Regions from separate parts of the Sediminicoccus rosea genome, predicted to be linked through region 2. Evidence: riboswitches for the same ligand, from Rfam matches in the RefSeq annotation. Region 2 holds a riboswitch; the other holds the start of a gene.
What was found. A riboswitch is a leader RNA that binds a small molecule or an ion and turns the genes downstream of it on or off. The one in region 2 is predicted to bind cobalamin.
Positions count from the first base shown of each region.

Region 1: linked by a shared signal. The riboswitch ahead of R9Z33_RS24195 (TonB-dependent receptor plug domain-containing protein) and the one ahead of R9Z33_RS20755 (DUF1289 domain-containing protein) in region 2 are both predicted to bind cobalamin.

Region 1 covers NZ_CP137852.1:5,023,956-5,031,294, reverse strand. The annotation lists gene R9Z33_RS24230 (flagellar biosynthesis repressor FlbT) at 1-313, shown strand, start outside; gene R9Z33_RS24225 (DUF1217 domain-containing protein) at 306-1,061, shown strand; gene R9Z33_RS24220 (hypothetical protein) at 1,069-1,320, opposite strand; gene R9Z33_RS24215 (AbrB family transcriptional regulator) at 1,442-2,515, shown strand; gene R9Z33_RS24210 (CaiB/BaiF CoA transferase family protein) at 2,538-3,749, shown strand; gene R9Z33_RS24205 (enoyl-CoA hydratase) at 3,755-4,549, shown strand; gene R9Z33_RS24200 (exopolysaccharide biosynthesis protein) at 4,684-5,322, shown strand; cobalamin riboswitch at 5,332-5,540, shown strand; gene R9Z33_RS24195 (TonB-dependent receptor plug domain-containing protein) at 5,663-7,339, shown strand, end outside.
Region 2 covers NZ_CP137852.1:4,304,096-4,311,434, reverse strand. The annotation lists gene metE (5-methyltetrahydropteroyltriglutamate--homocysteine S-methyltransferase) at 1-2,289, opposite strand, end outside; gene R9Z33_RS20755 (DUF1289 domain-containing protein) at 2,398-2,610, opposite strand; cobalamin riboswitch at 2,748-2,979, opposite strand; gene R9Z33_RS24800 (DUF1289 domain-containing protein) at 2,942-3,241, opposite strand; gene R9Z33_RS20750 (dihydroorotase) at 3,348-4,664, shown strand; gene R9Z33_RS20745 (hypothetical protein) at 4,670-5,275, opposite strand; gene R9Z33_RS20740 (glutamine amidotransferase-related protein) at 5,373-6,122, shown strand; gene R9Z33_RS20735 (hypothetical protein) at 6,119-6,541, opposite strand; gene R9Z33_RS20730 (tetratricopeptide repeat protein) at 6,699-7,339, shown strand, end outside.

The DNA of each region.
Region 1 (7,339 bases), 720 kb from region 2:
CATGGCGCCCGAGGGCGCCAATACGCCCGCGCGCCGCATCTATTTCGCGCTGCAGACCGCCTATATCGGCACCGAGGAGGAGCGCGGGCCCGGCCTCGATGCCGCCCGCGCGCTGATCGAGGAGTTCAAGGAGGCCACCACCTCCGTCCTCGTGCGTGAGATGCTGGCGCGTGCGCTGGAAGCCGCCGAGGAGGACGACTGCTACCTGGCGCTGAAGATCGCGCGCCGGGTGATGCGCCATGAGGAAGAGGTGCTGGGCCTCGCACCGCTGCCCGCCCCGCGGCGCGAGTTGGCCGAGGGCGCCCATGGCTGACGCGGCGGCTGCCGTCGCGGCCTTCCGCCGGGTGCTGAAGCCGGGCGAGGAGGAGCGCGCGCTCGGCCGCATCGCCACCGAACCGCAGCAGAAGCGGGCCATGGAGCAGTTCAAGCGCGCCGTGGACCGCGCGCCGGATGTGCGCGCCGCGCTGCGTGACCCGCGCGTGCTGCAGGTGCTGGCCACCGCGCTCGGCATTCCCGAGGGCGCCGGCCAGCCCGGGCTCGCCACGCGCGTCCTGCTCTCCGACCTCCGGGACGAAAAGAGCCTCGCCAACACCCTGGGCGACCGGCGCTGGAAATCCGCGGCCGAGACGCTGGATCTCGGGCGCCGTGGCATCGCCGCGCTGCGCGACCCGCAGCTCCAGGCGAGCCTGGCCGAGGGGCTGCGCCGCGCGCAGTGGAACCAGAACCTGGAGAAGGAGCAGCCGGGCCTGGGGGATGCCGTGCTGTTCCGCGAACGCGCGACGGCGGTGGACAACAATATCTTCGCCGTGCTGGGCGACCCCATCATCCGCCGGGTCGTGACCGGCGCGCTGGGCCTGCCGCAGGAGATCGCCATCCAGTCCGTTGAGACGCAGGCGCGCGCGGTGCGGGCGCGGCTCGACATCACGAAGCTGGAGGACCCGAAGGAGGTGCAGCGCCTGGCGGAGCGCTACCTGATGAACCGCGCCCGCACGGAAGCCGCCAACAGCGGGGCGGATATCCTGGCCCGCTTCGGCTTCCCGCCGCGTGGGTTCACCGTCTGACGCCGCCTCAGGGCTTCACGCCGAAGCCGCGCTGCGCGTTGCGATAGGCTTCGAGCTGCGCCGCACTGGGCGCGCTGCGGGCCACTTTGCCGGCCCCGTCGAGGAATTCCATCACCACGATGCCGAGCGCGGGGTCGAGCCGCAGGCGCGGGTTCGGGCCGATCGGCGGCGCGGGGGGAGGTGCGGGCGCGGCGGGGCTCTGGCTTGCGGGGGGCGCGGCGGGCAGGCCGCTCGGGAGGTAGGTGCCGATGGGCTTCATGGGTGGGGACTCAGCAAGGTTGGCGCTCCGTCCCAGAAATCACGCCGGCGGTTAACCAAGCGTGAAGGCGCCCGGCCCTGGGTTTGACGCGCGGGCGCCAAGCGCCGATTCTCCGTGTCGCGTGACCCTTCCTCCCCCTCTTGCTGCGCATCTCCTGACGCTGGCGGCCGCCGTGGCGGGCGGCTTCGTCTTCGCGCTGCTGCAGGTGCCGCTGGCCTGGATGATCGGCGCGATGTTCGGCACGGCGGCGGTGGCCTGGTTCCGGCCCGCAGGCTTGGCGCCGGCCGTGCATCCCGCAGCCCGCCCGGCGGCGCTGATCGTGATCGGCCTCGCCTTCGGGCAGACCTTCTCGGGCCCCGTGCTGGCCGCGCTGCTGGGCGCAGCGCCGGCCATCCTGATCGCGGGCTTCCTCTCCATCTTCGCCGGCATCGCCACCATGCCGATCTTCACGCGGATGGCGGGGACGGATGCGCGCACCGCCTATTTCGCGACGATACCGGGCGGCGTCATCGTCATGGCGGTGCTGGCCCAGCGCGAGGGCGCGCCGCTTGCCCCCGTCACGCTGGCGCAGACGCTGCGCGTGCTGGTGGTGGTGCTGGTCATGCCGCCCCTGCTTTCGGCCATCGCGCCGCATGGCGACTACAGCGCCTTCGTCGCGCCGCGCCTCGCCTTCGACGGCTGGGGCCTTGCGGGGATGCTGGCGGTGGGTTCAGTGGCGGCGCTGCTGCTGCGGCGCACCGGCATCGCCAATCCCTGGATGATCGGGCCGTGCTTCCTCGCCATCACGGCGGCCGCCTTTGGGCAACTCCCTTCCGCCGTGCCTGGCGTGCTGATCGATGCGGCGCAGGTGGGGATGGGGGCGGGGCTCGGCCAGAAGATGACGAAGGACTTCCTGCTCGGTGCGCGGCGGCTGATGCGCGCGGCGCTGGTCTCCTCGCTGCTGCTCTGCCTGTTCTGCACGGTGTTCGGCGCGGGGCTGGCCTGGGCGATGGGGCTGCCGCCCTCCGCCGTCATGCTCGGCATGGCGCCCGGCGGCATGCCGGAAATGGGCGTGACGGCGAAGGCGCTGGGCGTGGCGGTGCCGCTGGTGCTGGCCTTCCACCTGACGCGCACGCTGCTGTGCAATTTCCTGCTGGGCCCGATCTATCGCGGGCTTGTCGCCCTTGGCCTGTTCAGGCCACACGGCAGCGCGTAGTTTGCCCGCGGGAGAAACATCCATGCCTGACGACAGCGCCGCCGCCGCGAAAGCCGCGACCACCCTGCCCCTGAACGGGCTGCGCGTGCTCGACCTCACCTTGGCCCGTGCCGGGCCCACCTGCGTGCGGCATCTGGCCGATTGGGGCGCCGACATCATCCGCATCGAGCCGCCGGGCAATAATGACGGTTTCGGCGGCGCGCGGGACGGCTTCGATTCCGTGAACCTGCACCGCAACAAGCGCGGCCTCGCCATCGACCTCAAGAGCCCCGAGGGCCATGCGGCCTTCCTGCGCCTCGCCGCCACCGCGGATGTCGTGGTCGAGAACATGCGCATGCAGGTGAAGCACCGGCTGAAGATCGACTACGAGACGCTGTCGAAGATCAACCCGCGCCTCGTCTACGCGAGCATCTCGGGCTTCGGGCAGACCGGGCCCTATTCCACGCGCGGCGGCGTGGACCAGATCGCGCAGGGCTTGGGCGGCCTCATGTCCATCACCGGTGAGCCGGGGCGCGGGCCGATGCGCGTCGGCATCCCCATCGATGACCTGACGGCGGGCAACCTGCTGGCGATGGGCGTGATGATGGCGCTCTACGAGCGCGAGAAGACCGGCAAGGGCCGCTGGGTCCATACCTCGTTGCTGGAGGCGCAGGTCTTCATGCTCGACTTCCAGGCCACGCGCTGGCTGCAGAAGGGCGAGATCGCGGGCCAGGCGGGCAATGACCACCCGGTGAACACGCCGATGGGCGTCTTCCCGAGCGCCGACAAGCCGATCAACATCGCCGCCTCCTCGCCCAAGCTCTGGGCCGTCTTCTGCAAGGCGGCGGGGCGTGAGGACTGGCTCGCCAAGCCCGAATGGCAGACGGCGGAGGGCCGCACGGCCGACCGCGCCGCGCTGAACGCCGCGGTCAGCGAGGTAACGCGCCAGAAGCCCAGCGCCTACTGGATCGAGCTGCTGGAGGAGGTCGGCATCCCCTGCGGGCCGATCAACAACATCCGCGAGGTCTTCGAGGACCCGCAGGTGCAGCACCTGGGCATGGTGTGGGACGTGCCGCATGCCAAGCTCGGCAAGGCCGGCGTGGTGCGCACGCCGATCAACATCGAAGGGCACACCCCCGGGATCCGCCGTGGCGTGCCGGCGCTCGGCGAGCATGCCGACGAGATCCTGGCGGAAGCCGGGCTGACCACCGAGGAGATCGCCGCATTGCGCGCGAAGAAGGTTTTGGGAGAGTGAGTGAGATGCAGTTCGCTGATGGCAAGATCCTGGCCCGCATCGAGGCCGGCGTAGGAACGATCGTCTTCAACCAGCCCGAGAAGCGCAACGCGATGAGCATCGCGATGTGGGACGGCATGGCCGAGGCGCTCGACATCTTCGAGGCCGATGCCGCCGTGCGCTGCGTCGTGCTCGAAGGCGCGGGCGGCAAGGCCTTCGTCTCGGGCGCCGATATCAGCCAGTTCGAGAAGAACCGCTCGGACGCCGATGCGCAGCGGCAGTACAATGCCAAGACGAGCCATGGGCGTGAGCGGCTGGCGAATTTCGACAAGCCGGTGATCGCCAAGATCCAGGGCTTCTGCATGGGCGGCGGCCTTGGCATCGCCATGTCCTGCGACATGCGGATCGCGGGCACGGGCAGCGAGTTCGGCATCCCCGCCGCCAAGCTCGGCATCGCCTATGGCTTCGACATGGTGACCAACCTGGTCAACCTGGTGGGCCCGGCCCATGCCCATTTCATCCTGATGACCGGCGGCCGGCTGGATGCGGCCGAGGCCGAGCGCATGGGCCTCATCAACAAGCTGCACCCTGCGGAATCGCTGGATGCCGAGGTCGCGAAGATCACCGCCACCATCGCGGTGAACGCGCCGCTCTCGCTGCGCGCCAACAAGCGCACGGTGCGCGCCGTGCTGGCGGACCCGGCGGATCGCGACATGGCCGCCATCGCCGCCAACCAGGATGCCTGCTTCGACAGCGCCGACTACCGCGAAGGCCGGCGCGCCTTCATGGAGAAGCGCAAGCCGGTCTTCACCGGGGCCTGATCGCCTCAAAAAGGGCGGCTTCGTCCAGCGGGATGAGGTCGCCCACGAAATTTTCACTGGTCTCCGCGCAATATCTCGTTAAGTTCCCGTTCATCTGCGGACCCCGCGGAGGGGAAAGTCACAAGGACAGCGTTTTGGACGGCACGGCGCAACCTGCACCTGATCAGCATGATGAGCATCTCGCGCCGATTTCGCGGATCGTCACGGAGGTCGCGGCCCAGTTTCCCGGGGCGCGCATCACGCTCGGCGAAATGGCCGAGGCCTTCGGCGACCGCGCCTTCGGCCTCTTGATCCTGCTGCTCTGCCTGCCCTCGCTGCTGCCGGGCATGGCCTCCGTCTTCGGCATTCCGATGCTGATCCTGGGCGTGCAGATGGGCATGGGCCGGCGCGTGCCGAAGCTGCCGCGCTTCATCGCGCGCCAGTCCATCAAGCGGGAGGACCTGCTGCGCCTCTCCGGCGCTTCCAGCTCCTCCTGGATCAAGCGCGTCGAGCAATATGTGAAGCCGCGCCCCGGCTTCTTCACCAGCCCCTTCGGCGACAGGATCGTGGGCTGGCTCACGGTCTATTCCGCCGTGATGCTCATCCTGCCCGGCCCGGGCACCAATGGCCCGCCCGCCTTCGGCACCATCATCATGGCGCTGGGCGTGGTCGAGGCGGATAATCGCGTCATCGGCATCGGCGCGCTGGTCACGCTGCTGGGCTGCCTTTTCGCCACCTTCGTGATCGGCGCCCTGGTCTGGGTGGGCATCCAGGCCCTTGGCTGGATCGTCTGAGGCGGTCTAGACTCCGTGCCATGTGAAGGTGACCCGATGAGGGTTGAAACGGGAACGCGTGACGCGCCGGTCTCCATGCCGGTCAATCCGCGGCTGCCCCCGCAACTGTAGGCGGTGAGCCCCGGTCCAGATGCCATTGCTTCCCTGCCGGGGGGTGAGAAGGCGGACCAGGGCGGTGACCCGCGAGCCAGGAGACCGGCCTTCGCAGAGTTGTTCTCGCGCGTGCCGGGCGGGGTGCACCGGTGCCACGGACCTGTTCCGTTTGCGAGCTCGACGCCAGCCGTCGGGCGGGGCGCATGTCCTGTCCGGCATGTCGTCACGCGCAACACGGGGGATTCCCATGCGCCGTATCCTGCTCACCACCGCCGCCATCCTGGCGTCGGCAACGCCTGGCCTTGCCCAGAATTCCCCGCCCCGCTCCTCGCCCGAGCAGGATCTGATCGCGGTGCCGGACACCATCGTCACCGCCACCGGCGTTCCCACGCCGCTGGCCCGCGTGCCCGCCTCCATCACGGTGATCGACCGCAGGGCGATCGAGGAGAACGGCTTCGCCAACCTGGCCGAGGCGCTGGCCACCGTGCCGGGCCTGCGCGTCGCGCAGTCGGGCGGGCCGGGGCAGCAGGCCAGCGTCTTCATCCGCGGCAATTCCAGCCGCTCCACCCTCGTCCTCATGGACGGCGTGCCGGTGAACGACCCCTCCGACGCGAATGGCGCCTTCAACTTCGGCAATGAGACGCTCTTCGACATCGAGCGCATCGAGGTGCTGCGCGGCCCCGCCTCCTCGCTCTACGGCAGTGCCGCGGTGGGCGGCGTGATCAACCTGGTCACCCGCCGCGCCCCGGCGGATCGCCAGGTGATGCCCTATGGCGAGGTGGCCTATGGCTCGAGCAGCACGCTGCGGCTCGGTGGCGGCATCGCCGGCACCGTGGGCCAGTTCGACTATCTCGCGAGCCTGAACAACATCTCCACCCGGGCGTCGAACGCCACCGCCTCGCGCTTCTGGCGCACGCTGGGCGAGACGGATGGCTTCAACAGCACCAATGCCACGGCGCGGCTGGGCTACACCTTCATGCCGGGCACCCGCGTCGAGGGCCAGCTGCGCTGGCGGGAGAACCGCAGCGGCATCGACAGCGTGCCGCGCGACGACCCGAACTACACGGGCGATGACCGCCGCTGGGTGGGCCAGATCCGCGGCGAATCCAACCTCTTCGACGGGCGGCTCACCACTGGCCTGCGCCTCGCCGTCACGCAGGACCGGCGCACCTACTCCAACCTGCCGGACATCCTCAGCAGCGCCACGACGCAGGATTACTATCGCGGCACGCGGCAGAGCGTGGACTGGGGCAATGTCGTGCGCCTGCCCGGCTTCGGTCCCGCGACCGATGGCGCCATCACCTTCGGCGTGAACTACGCGCATGAGGATGTGACGAGCTTCGCCGGCAACGTGCCCTTCCGTTCCGTCACCAATGCGCAGCAGGACAGCACGGCCGGGCATGTCGCCATGCAGTACCGCTTCTGGAATGCCCTCGATGTCACGGGCGGCGTTCGCTACGACAACGTCTCCGACTACACGGGCTATACGAGCTGGCGCGTGGGCGCGGTGCTGGCGGTGCCCGAGACCAGCGTGCGCATCCGTGCCTCGGGCGGCACCGCCTTCAACGCGCCGTCGCTGAACCAGCGCTTCGGCGTCATCGGCAATACCTTCCGCGGCAACCCGAACCTGCAGCCGGAAACGAGCATCGGCTACGAATTCGGCGCGGAGATGGATTTCGCGGCGTTCAACCAGGCGCGCTTCTCGACGGTGGGCTTCACCTTCTTCCAGCAGCGCGTGACGAACCTGATCAACTTCAATGCGGGCTTCAACACGCTGGTGAACGTGGCGAGCGCCAACATCAAGGGCGTGGAGCTGAACTGGGCACTGCGCCCGGCCCCCTGGCTGACCACCGACGTATCCTGGACCATCACCGATGCAACGGACGGCCAGACCGGCCAGCCCCTGCCGCGCCGGCCGGAGAGC
Region 2 (7,339 bases):
GCGCGCGGCTTCCACCATGCGTTGCAGGGCCGGGCGCACCTCTTCCCATCTGCGGGTCTTCAGCCCGCAATCGGGATTGACCCAGATCCGCTCCGCCGGGACCCGCTGCGCCGCGATCCGCAGCAGGCGTTCCATCTCCGCCGCCTCGGGCACGCGCGGCGCGTGGATGTCATAGACGCCCGGCCCGATCTCGTTCGGATAGGCGAAGTCCACGAAGGCGGCGAGCAGCTCCATCCGGCTGCGCGCCGTCTCGATCGAGATCACGTCGGCATCCATCTGGGCGATGCGGTCCATGATGTCGTTGAACTCGGAGTAGCACATGTGGGTGTGGATCTGCGTCTCCGGCCGCACGCCGCTGGCCGAGATGCGGAAGCAATGCACCGCATCGGTCAGGTAGGCGTCCCATTCGTCGCGCCTGAGCGGCAGGCCCTCGCGGAAGGCAGGCTCGTCGATCTGCACGATGGGGATGCCCGCCGCCTCCAGGTCGGTCACCTCGTCGCGGATCGCGTAGGCGAGCTGCCGCCGTACCGCCGCGCGCGGAATATCGTCGCGCACGAAGGACCATTGCAGCATGGTCACCGGGCCGGTGAGCATGCCCTTCATCGGCCGTTCTGTCAGCGCCTGCGCGCGGCGCGCCCATTCCACCGTCATCGGCCCGGGGCGCGAGACATCGCCGAAGATCACCGGCGGCTTCACGCAGCGCGAGCCATAGCTCTGCACCCAGCCACTCTTCGTCACCGCGAAGCCGGTGAGGAAGTCGGCGAAGTGCTCGACCATGTCGTTGCGCTCGAACTCGCCATGCACCAGCACATCGAGGCCGATCTCCTCCTGCCAGCGGATCGCCTCCGCCATGCGTTCGGTGAGGAAGGCGTGATAGGCCGCTTCCGTCACCTCGCCGCGCTTGCGGGCGGCGCGGGCGGCGCGGATCTCGGCGGTCTGCGGGAAGCTGCCGATGGTGGTGGTGGGGAAGCCCGGCAGCCTGAGCCGCGTCTGCTGCGCCATGCGCCGCTCGGCGAAGGGCACGCGCGCCGCATCCTCGGCGCGGCCGGCGGCGAGGCGCTCGGCCACGGCCGGATCATGCAGCCGGGGTGAGCGGCGCCGCGCCTCCTGCCGGGCATCGCTCGCCGCCAGTTCGGCCGCGATGGCGCCCCGCCCGGCGGTGAGGCCGCGCGCGAGGATCGCCACCTCCTCCAGCTTCTGCCGGGCGAAGGCCATCCAGCCGCGCAGCTCAGGATCGAGCCCGGTCTCGCCCGCCAGATCCACCGGGCTGTGCAGCAACGAGCAGGAGGGCGCCACCTGCAACAGCTCGAAGCGCCGTGCGGCCGCCGCCGCCCGCACCTGCTGGAAGGCGCGGGAGAGATCGGTCGCCCAGACATTGCGGCCATCCACCACGCCGAGCGAGAGCATCATGCGCGGCGGCGCTTGGCGCAGGGCCAGGTCGAGCATGCGCGGCGCGCGCACCAGGTCGAGATGCAGCCCCGCCACCGGCAGGCCGAGCGCCGTCTCCAGATTTTCGCGCAGATCGCCGAAATAGGCGGCGAGCATGAGCGAGAGTCGTGGCGCCGCGCCGGCCAGCACCAGATAGGCGGCGCGGAGCGCGGTGCGCGCGGCGGGCTGCAGGTCGAGCGAGAGGCAGGGCTCATCCATCTGCACCTCGCGTGCGCCGGCGGCGGCCAGCCGGCGCAGCGTCTCGGCATACAGCGGAAGCAGGCCGGGCAGCAGCGCCAGCGGATCCCCCGCGCCACCGGCCATCTTGCCGAGGAGCAGGAAGGAGACGGGGCCGAGCAGCACGGGCCGCGTCGGATAGCCCAGCGCCTTGGCCTCCTCGAAGGCGTCCACGGCGGGGAAGCCCGTCGCGATGAAGGCCTGGTCCGGGCGGAAGACGGGGACCAGGTAGTGGTAGTTCGTGTCGAACCACTTGGTCATCTCCAGCGCGGGCGCGCCCGGGGCGATGCCGGCCGCGCGCTCGCCGGCCGTGCCGCGCGCGCCGCGCGCCAGGGCGAAGCGCGTGGCGAGCGAGACGGGCTCGCCCGGCCGCCAGCCATAGCCCTCCGGAATCACGCCGAAGGCGCAGGCGTGGTCGAGCACGTGGTCATAGAGGGCGAAGTCGTTGCTGGGCGGCACGGCGATGCCGACGGCCCGCTGCAGGGCCCAGTGGCGCGCGCGCAGCTCGGCGGCGGTGGCGAGCAGCGCGGCCTCATCGGCCTGGCCTGACCAATGGGCCTCCAGCGCGGTCTTGAGTTCGCGCCGCAGACCCATGCGCGGGAAACCGAGATTATAGGCGGTCATGTGATGTCATCCCTGAGACGAAGTCCGGGCGCGGTTCGGCCTTCGCCACCCGCCCCGTTCAGGGACGGAGGGCGTGACGCCGGATCGTGCCCCCGCATGGGGGCCGGTTCAGCGCGCCGGTGTTGGCGGAAGGTGGCGAAGCGCCAGCCGGTCCCGCGCCGCATCGCAGATCGCCCGGCGTTCCGCGGCCGAGGCGCGCATCCAGCGGGTGATCTCGTCGCGGCTGCGGCCGCAGCCGAGGCAGATATCCGCCGCATCCAGCGCGCAGATCTGCACGCAGGGCGAGGCGGGCGCCTCGGCCTGGCCGGGGAGGGCCGGCATGGCGGTCAGCCCGGCCAGCGGCCGGAGCAAGTCAACCGCGTTGGGCCGGGTCTCGGGATGGGTGAGGCGAAGGCAAGTCGGGCGCGGCGAAGGCGCATGGTCGTGTCTCCTGACCGGCGGCACCCCGCGCCGGGATTGGGTGGGTCAATGCGCTGGCAGGTCTCCTGGCTCACGGGTCACGGCCGGCCCTGCCGCCTTCCCAGGGAGTGATCCCCAGTGGCGCGCCCCGGTGGGGGCGAAGCAGGGTCAGCTCACCGCTGACAGTTGCGGGGGCAGCCGCCGACTTGGCCTGGCCTCCCTGGCGGGGAGGGGGCCGCACGGCGTTCCCTTTTCACCGGCTCGCGCCGGACCAACACGATATCAACATATCCTTATGTGAGGCCGAGTCAAGCGCAACATCACGCTCTGCCGCCCGCGCCGCCAGCCGCGCGGCGCAGAGTTCCAGGATCCCCTGCTTCTCCCGCGCCCCGGCCGCCGGCCAGCGGGCGATCTCCGCCCCCGTGCGGCCGCAGCCGGCGCAGACATGCGCCTCCAGGCGGCAGAGCTGACGGCAGGGGGAGGGTGGGGCATCGCGCACGGGGCAACTCCTGGGGAACCACCCGGCGGCTGCGGCCTTCTGGCCGCTTGCCATGATCCTTTCCCAACCCGGTGCCCCGCGTCCAGCACCCGTCTTGCGCGCCCGTCTTGCACATGTGGCCGGACGCGTCAGATTGGCGCCTCCTTCGACGGAGACTTCCATGCCCCATTACGATCTCATCCTGCGCGGCGGCCAGGCCGTCCTTCCCTGGGGCATCGAGCCGCTCGACATCGGCGTGCGCGATGGCCGCATCGCCGCCATGGGCAGCCTGCGCGGCGCCGAGGCGACGCAGGAGGTGGATTGCCGCCACCTGCATGTGCTCCCCGGCCTGATCGACGCGCATGTGCATCTGCGCGAGCCGGGCGACGCCGCGGTCGAGACCATCGCGACCGGCACGAAGGCCGCGGTGCTGGGCGGCCTCGCCGCCGTCTTCGACATGCCCAACACCGCGCCCTCCATCACCGACAGCGCGCAGCTCGCCTGGAAGCGCAAGTATGTGGGCGAGGTCGCCTATTGCGACGTCGGCCTCTATGTCGGCGCGTCGAAGAAGAACATCGCCGATCTCGCGGCGCTGGAAGCCGAGGAGAATGTCTGCGCGGTGAAGGTCTTCGCCGGCTCCTCCACGGGCGATCTGCTGATCGAGGATGATGCGAGCCTGGAAGCGGTCATGCGCTCCGGCCGCCGCCGCATCTGCTACCACTCGGAGGATGAGTACCGGCTGCAGGCGCGCAAGCCCAACTACACCTCCGGCATGCCGCACCGGAAGCACATGGAGTGGCGCGACGTGGAATGCGCCATGCTGGGCACCAAGCGCCTCATGGCCATTGCGCGCAAGACCGGCCGCCCCGCGCATATCCTGCATGTGAGCACCGCCGAGGAGCTCGCCTACCTCGCCGACTACAAGGACATCTGCTCGGTCGAGGTGCTGATGAACCACCTGACCCAGACGGACGAGGCCTATGACCGGCTGGGCGGCTATGCCGTGATGAACCCGCCCATCCGCGACCAGCGCCACCTCGAGGCCGCGTGGGCGGCGGTGCGCAACGGCACGGTGGATGTGGTGGGCAGCGACCACGCGCCGCATTCGCGCGCGGCCAAGGAACGCCCCTGGCCTGACACGGCGGCGGGGCTGACCGGCATCCAGACCATCGTGCCGGTGATGCTCGACCATGTCAGCGCCGGGCGCCTCAGCCTGATGCGGCTTGTGGACCTGATGTGCGCCGGCCCTGCGCGGATCTATGGCGCGGTGAACAAGGGGCGGCTTGCCGTGGGCTATGACGCCGACTTCACGCTGGTGGACATGGCGAAGTCGCGCGAGATCACCAATGACTGGATCGCCAGCCCCTGCGGCTGGACGCCCTTTGACGGCTATCGCTGCCAGGGATGGCCGGTGGGCACCATCATCCGCGGGCATATCGCGATGCGCGAGGATGAGGTGCAGGGCGGCCCGATTGGCCGCCCCGTCAACTTCCGCTAGGCGCTTCAGCGGGTCGGTGCGGTTCCGCCCGGCGTCGCGCCGGAAGGCGCGCCGGGGATGACCGCGCCGGAAGGCGCGCCGGGGATGGCCGCGCCGGAAGGCGCGCCGGGGATGACCGCGCCGGAAGGCGCGCCGGGGATGACCGCGCCGGAAGGCGCGCCGGGGATGACCGCGCCGGAAGGCGCGCCGGGGATGACCGCGCCGGAAGGCGCGCCCGGCGCCGCTGCGCCGGGTGTCTTCGCGCCCGAGGGCGCGCCCGGTGCCGCGCCCATGCCGGGCGCCTGCCCCGCGACGGAGCCGGGCGGCATGGCGGTCCCCGGACGCCCCGCGCCCATCCCCATGGCATCCCGCGCGCGATCGCCGGGCGCGAGGCCGCTCTGCGCCGGCGCGCCCGGCATCCGGGCCTCGCCCTGCGGCGGCATGCCGGGGGAGGGCGCGATGGGCACCGTGCCCGACGCGGCCCCCGCCGGGCCGCTGCGCGGCGGGACCGTCCCCTGCACCGTGCCGGACGGCGTATTGGTGCCCGGCGCGGGCGTGGTTGGGGCGGGCTGCGCCTGCGCCAGTCCGAACGAGGCGAAAAGGCCGGCGACGGCGAGATGGGAAAGCTTCATGGCGTCCTCCTTCTGGTTCACGTGAAGATGCGAACCGCCCAGACCCGCCCGGGTTGCCGCGATGGACAGGCCCCCGCTCCGCTGGTTTCTTGCGGGCATGCGAATCGGCATCCTGCAATGCGGGGAAATCCCCGAGGGCCTGATCCCCGCCCATGGCGGGATGGCCGACATGATGCGCCGCCTCCTGCCGCCAGGCCGCGACGCGACCGTGCATGACGTGACCAGGGCCCTGCCGGAGAGCCCGACTGATTGTGACGCCTGGCTGATCTCCGGTTCCGCCGCGGGCGTCTATGACGACCTGCCCTGGATCGCGCCGCTCAAGCACTTCCTCGTTTCCGCGCGCGGAAAGGCGAAGCTGGTGGGCATCTGCTTCGGTCACCAGGTGATGGCGGAGGCCTTCGGCGGGCGCGTGGTGAAGTCGGAGAAGGGCTGGGGCATTGGCCTGCACCGCTACGAGGTCACCGCCGCTGCGGCGTGGATGCACAGGGCGGGCCCGCCCGGGATTCAGGGGGCGGGCCCGCCCGGGATTCAGGGGGCGGGCCCGCCCGGGATGTCGGATGCCGCGCCGGTCCGCATCGCCGCCTCCCACCAGGACCAGGTGGTGCAGGCGCCGCCGGGCGCGCGCACCTGCCTCGCCAGCGGCTTCACGCCCTTCGCCGGCCTCGACTATGGCGACGCCATCTCCTTCCAGTGCCACCCCGAATTCGCGCCCGAATTCTCCATCGCCCTGCTGGAGGGCCGGCGCGAGCTGCATGGCGCGGCGGGCGAGGCCGCCCTCGAATCGCTCCGCACCCCCGATGACGCGCCGCGCATGCGCGCCTGGATCGCGCGGTTCCTCGAGGCTTAGGGCGCGGCCATCGGCTCGATGCTCGGCAGCAGGTCGCGCGGGATGCCGGGCCACCAGGCCGTCCGGTTCGCCTCCTGCGCGGGCGTGAGATAGACCGGCCCGTCCACCACGCCGCGCTGCATCGGGATGCTGGGCGGCGGTGTCACCCAGCAATCCACGCGGCCCAGGCTCGGCGTGCAATAGGGCGGCGGGCCGGGCGGCGGCTGCACCGGCGCGCAGTAGGAGAGGCCGCGATCCAGCCGCACGATCGAACAGTCCCGCCCGCTCAGCCCCGAGACCAGGATGTCCGGCACGCCGCGCCCGGTCAGCGTGATCGAGGCGACGCTCGCCGCGCCCGCGATGGCGAGGCCCGCGGTGTCGCAACCGCCCAGCGGAAGCGGGGCGGCCAGCAGAGCCAGGAGGGGCAGGGCGGCGCGCATCGCGGCCAGCATGGCGGCCCCGGGTTAACGCCCGGCGAATGCCGGGGCCGGGGGGCCAGCCGCATGATTTCACCCGGCGGCGATCATGCTCTATACCGCAGGGCCCAGGATGCTGGGGGCCCAGGGCCTGGGATTCCGAACCAGAAGGCGCGTGACCTTGCCGGACTTGATTGATGAAGTGGATGAGGAGCTTCGCGCCGAACGGGCGAAGAAGCTTGCCCAGCGCTATGGCGGGTTCGCTTTCGGCGCGCTCCTGCTGGCCATCGCCGGCGTGGGCGGCTGGGAAGGCTGGCGCTGGTATGAACGGCGCGAGGCCGCGCAGGCCGGCCAGGCCTTCCTCACCGCGGCTCGCGACGCGGCGGCCGAAGGCGCCGACCTGCGCGCCTCCGCCGAGCGATTCGCCGGCCTCGCCCAGGGCGCGCCCGCCGGCTACCGCACCCTCGCCCGCCTGCGCGCCGCCGCCCTGCTGGCCGAGACCGGCCAGCTCGACGCCGCCCTCGCCGCCTGGGAGGCGATCTCGCGCGACAATGAGGTGGACCCGCTCTACCGCGACCTCGCCACCGTGCTCTGGGGCCTGCATGCGCTGGACCAGGGCGATGCCGCGGTGATCGAGGCGCGGATGGGTCCGCTCGCCGTCCCTGGCGCCCCCTGGCGCGCCTCCGCGCAGGAGGTGCTGGCGCTGGCCGCGCTGAAGCGCGGCAACACCGAACAGGCCCGCCGCGCGCTGCAGGCGGTGCTGGCCGATGCGACCACGCCGCAGGGCCTGCGCGAGCGCGCAAGCCGCCTGCTGCAAGGATT